DNA from 2 places in the Nonomuraea sp. NPDC049758 genome. Region 1 is predicted to be linked to the other one. Evidence: predicted binding sites of a transcription regulator. Region 1 holds the regulator's gene; the other holds the start of a gene.
The links. The regulator HrcA, encoded in region 1, represses chaperone genes, less so after heat shock. The targets are predictions, from matches to a motif close to TTGGCACTCTCNNNNNGAGAGTGCCAA.

Region 1 (2,452 bases):
TTCCCGGCGGCCGCTCCTCGCCGCGCAGCCTGGACAGCTCGCGCAGCAGGTCCTCCTGCGTCTGGTCGAGCCGCATCGGGGTCTCGACGTTGACGTGGATGAGCAGGTCGCCCCTGCCGGACTCGTTGAGCCGCTGCACGCCGCGCCCGTACATGGTGATGACCTGGCCGGACTGGGTGCCGGGGCGCACGTCGATCTCCTCGGAGCCGTCGAGCGTCTCGACGGCGAGGATGGTGCCGAGCGCGGCGGCCGTCATCGGGATCTGGACCGTGCAGTGGAGGTCGTCGCCGCGCCGCTCGAAGATCTCGTGCGCGCGTTCGACGATCTCCAGGAACAGGTCTCCGGGCGGGCCGCCGCCGGGGCCGACCTCGCCCTCGCCGGCGAGCTGGATGTGGGTGCCGTCCTCGACGCCCGCGGGGATGCGGACCTTGATCGTACGGCGGGTGCGCACCCGGCCGTCGCCCGAGCACTCCTGGCAGGGGTGGCGGATGATGCTGCCGAAGCCGCCGCACTGGGGGCACGGCCGCGAGGTCATGACCTGGCCCAGGAACGAGCGGGTGACCTGGGAGATCTCGCCGCGCCCGTTGCACATGTCACAGGCGTCGGGGTGGGTGCCGGGGGCCGCGCCGGCGCCGTGGCACACCTCGCACAGCACGGCGGTGTCCACGACCAGCTCGCGGGTGGTGCCGAACGCCGTCTCGCGCAGGTCGAGCTCGACCCGGATGGTGGCGTTGCGGCCCCTCCTGGCGCGCGAGCGCGGCCCGCGGGTGCCACCCGCGGTGCCGAAGAAGGCGTCCATGATGTCGCTGAAGGGGAAGCCCGCGCCGAAGCCGCCGGCGCCCGCGCCCGCACCCGCGCCGCCGCCGAAGGGGTCGCCGCCCAGGTCGTACATCTGGCGCTTGTTCGGATCGGACAGCACCTCGTAGGCCTGCGTGATCTCCTTGAACCGCTCCTGGGTCTCGGGATCGGGGTTCACGTCGGGGTGCAGCTCGCGGGCGAGGCGGCGGTAGGCCTTCTTGATCTCGTCCTGACTGGCGTCACGGCGCACCCCGAGGGTGGCGTAGTAGTCGCTGTTTGCCACTTATCGACCTCTTAAGATGCAGCCAGGATCTGGCTGACGTAGCGTGCCACCGCGCGTACGGCGCCCATCGTCACGGGGTAGTCCATCCTCGTGGGACCCAGCACGCCGAGCCGGGCCAGTTGGTTGTCGCCAGAACCGTATCCGGTTGCGACGATGGACGTGCCGCGAAGGTAGGGGTTTTCCGAGCCGATGCGCACGGTGAGCGCGGACGGGGTGTCTGTGGATGTCTCGCCGAGCAACCGCATGAGCACGACCTGCTCCTCCAGCGCCTCCAGCACGTCGCGCAGGCCGGTGGCGAAGTCGGCGCCCGCGAGATTGGCCGCGCCGGCGAACACGATCTTCTCGTCATGGCGTTCGACGAGGGTTTCGAGCAGCACGGACAGGATCGTGGCCACGGCGGGCCGGTCCTCGGCGGGCAGCCGCTCGGGCAGGTCGGCGACCAGCTCGGGGACGTTGCTCAGCCCGCAGCCGTCGAGGCAGGAGTTGAGCACCGCGCGCAGATGGGCGATGCGGTCGTCCTCCACCACCTCGGGCAGCTCGATCACGCGCTGCTCGACGCGCCCGGTGTTGGTGATCAGCACGAGCATGACCCGCCGCTCGTTGAGCGGGACCAACTCGACGTGCCTGACCGTGGAACGGGTCAGCGTCGGGTACTGCACGACCGCGACCTGCCTGGTGAGCTGCGCGAGCAGCCGCACGGTGCGGAAGACCACGTCGTCGAGGTCGACCGCGCCGGCGAGGAAGGTCTCGATCGCCCGCCGCTCGGCCCCCGACAGGGGCTTGACCTGCGAGAGCCGGTCGACGAACAGGCGGTAGCCCTTGTCCGTCGGCACGCGGCCCGCGCTGGTGTGCGGCTGGGTGATGTACCCGTCCTCCTCCAGAGCGGCCATGTCGTTCCTGACCGTTGCCGGGGAGACCTTGAGGTTGTGGCGCTCCGCCAGCGCCTTGGAGCCCACCGGTTCGTTGGTGGACACGTAGTCTTCGACAATGGCGCGGAGCACCGCCAGCTTCCGTTCGTCGAGCACGTGCTCACCTCCTGCCTCTGCCTAACAGGGAAACGACAGGTCTAGCACTCCGTGTTCCCGAGTGCCAAGTGTACGGCTCTCGCCCACAAGGTGCGATAACACCAGGTCCCATCCTGTTGCTAGCGACTTACAAGCGACAGGCCTCACACTTGCCGCATGACCGACAATTCCCAGCCCCCGCAGTACGGACCGCCCCAGGGGCAGGGTCCCTACTACGGTCAGCCGAACCAGTACGCCCAGCCTCCGTACCAGCCCCAGCAGCACGGCCAGCCGCCCTACCAGCAGCAACAGCCGCCCGCACAGTACGGCCCCCCGCCCCAGTACGGCCAGCAGAACCAGTACGCCC
Region 2 (2,452 bases), on a different contig from region 1:
GTTGACCGCGATCTGCTTGAGGGGCTCCTCAAGAGCCTTCTTCACGATCGCCGCGCCGGTGGCCTCGTCGCCGTTGAGCTCGAGCTTGTCGAACGCCTTGGCGCCGGCCTGCAGCAGCGCCACGCCACCGCCGGGGACGATGCCCTCCTCGACGGCCGCCTTGGCGTTGCGCACGGCGTCCTCGATGCGGTGCTTGCGCTCCTTGAGCTCGACCTCGGTCGCCGCGCCGGCCTTGATGACCGCCACGCCACCGGCCAGCTTGGCCAGGCGCTCCTGCAGCTTCTCGCGGTCGTAGTCGGAGTCGGTGCGCTCGATCTCGGCGCGGATCTCGTTGACCCGGCCGGAGATCGCCTCGGCGTCACCGGCGCCGTCGACGATGGTGGTCTCGTCCTTGGTCACCACGACCTTGCGGGCGCGGCCGAGCAGGTCGAGGGTGGCGGTCTCGAGCTTGAGGCCGACCTCCTCGGCGATGACCTGACCGCCGGTCAGGATCGCGATGTCGCCCAGCATGGCCTTGCGGCGGTCGCCGAAGCCCGGGGCCTTGACGGCCACGGAGCGGAACAGGCCGCGGATCTTGTTGACCACCAGGGTCGCCAGGGCCTCGCCGTCGACGTCCTCGGCGATGATCAGCAGCGGCTTGCCGGACTGCACGACCTTGTCGAGCAGCGGCAGCAGGTCCTTGTTGGCCGAGACCTTGCTGTTGACGATCAGGATGTACGGGTCTTCGAGAACGGCCTCCATGCGGTCGGAGTCGGTCACGAAGTACATCGACGTCATGCCCTTGTCGAAGCGCATGCCCTCGGTGAGCTCGAGCTCCAGGCCGAAGGTGTTGCTCTCCTCGACGGTGATGACGCCTTCCTTGCCGACCTTGTCCATCGCCTCGGCGATGAGCGAGCCGATCTCGGGGTCGGCGGCGGAGATGGAGGCGGTGGAGGCGATCTGCTCCTTGGTCTCCACATCCTTGGCCAGCTTGGAGAGCTCCTCGCTGACCCGCTCGACGGCGGCCTCGATGCCCTTCTTCAGGGCCATCGGGTTGGCGCCGGCGGCCACGTTGCGCAGACCTTCGCGCACCAGAGCCTGGGCGAGCACGGTGGCCGTGGTGGTGCCGTCGCCGGCGACGTCGTCAGTCTTCTTGGCGACTTCCTTGACCAGCTCGGCGCCGATCTTCTCCCACGGGTCCTCGAGCTCGATCTCCTTGGCGATGGAGACGCCGTCGTTGGTGATCGTGGGAGCGCCCCACTTCTTCTCCAGCACGACGTTGCGCCCCTTGGGGCCCAAGGTCACCTTGACGGCGTCGGCGAGCTGGTTCATACCGCGCTCGAGACCGCGCCGGGCGTCCTCGTCAAACGCGATCATCTTGGCTGCCATAAGGCTAGACCTCCCAGATGCAGGGTGGCGTGTCCTGGACCGAGCCGACGCCCGCGACGGCATAGGCCTGCATCTCCGTTCGGCAGACCCCATCGTCTCGATCCGAGTTGTTGGCACTCTGCCACACAGAGTGCCAACGAACTGTTTAGCACTCTACCCTGCCGAGTGCAAGCCACGGGCACCCCACCCCAGCTCATCGGGCAGGTCATCGGGTGCGCCGGTTCGCACGGCGAGCCGCCCCTGAGGCGCGGCCCGCCGTGCGAAGCCGACGGAGGAAACAGTGGCGAGCCCGTACGGACTGCGCTGCCGCACGTCCCGCCTTGGTGCATACCAGCGAGGGTGAATCAGACCGTGCGGACGGACTCCGCCTGCGGCCCCTTCTGGCCCTGCGTGATCTCGAACTCGACACGCTGTCCCTGTTCGAGAGAGCGGTACCCGTCCATCATGATCGCTGAGTAATGGACGAATACATCCTTACCACCGTCTACCGCGATGAAGCCGTAGCCCTTGTCCGCGTTGAACCACTTGACGGTGCCCTGCGCCACTTCCGACTCCTCTTACTGGGCTCGCAGATCTCGCCCATTCCTTCGCGAGACCCGTAATCGCATGACTTTTGGGAAAATCAGCCAGACGATCGCCCTCGACCATACCTGTGGCACGGGGTTTGGCAACAGAGTCAACCGACAAAACGCTAATTTCATCGAAGGCTGAGTCGTTCGAGGTTGAATTTGGTTCTAAAACAAGAAGGCGCCCACAAGGGGCGCCTTCAAGAGTCGGTGGTCCGGCGGTCAGCCGCCCGCGACGGCGGGGATGATGGAGATCTGAGTGCCTTCAGGGGCGGGAGTGTCCAGGCCCTCGGCGAAACGGACATCCTCATCACCAACGTATACGTTGACAAAACGACGAATCTTGCCCGATTCATCCAGAATTCTCGCGCCGATCCCCGGGTAGTCGGAGTCAAGCTTGGCGAGAACGTCACGAAGAGTCGCCCCTTCGCCACTCACCTCGGCGTTACCCCCGGTGTAAGTGCGCAGAATGGTGGGAATCCGCACAGAAACGCTCATGGTTTTTGTTGCCTTTCCTG

Region 2: groL (chaperonin GroEL) is a predicted target of HrcA. The motif match lies at 1,479-1,505, and genes of this name have one in related genera.

Annotation. Positions count from the first base shown of each region.
Region 1 covers NZ_JBFAMZ010000019.1:207,256-209,707, forward strand. Annotated here, with positions in the region: gene dnaJ (molecular chaperone DnaJ) at 1-1,081, opposite strand, end outside; gene hrcA (heat-inducible transcriptional repressor HrcA) at 1,093-2,106, opposite strand; gene AB0J46_RS39165 (DUF456 domain-containing protein) at 2,263-2,452, shown strand, end outside.
Region 2 covers NZ_JBFAMZ010000020.1:164,677-167,128, forward strand. Annotated here, with positions in the region: gene groL (chaperonin GroEL) at 1-1,368, opposite strand, end outside; gene AB0J46_RS40045 (cold-shock protein) at 1,713-1,913, opposite strand; gene AB0J46_RS40050 (MoaD/ThiS family protein) at 2,157-2,432, opposite strand.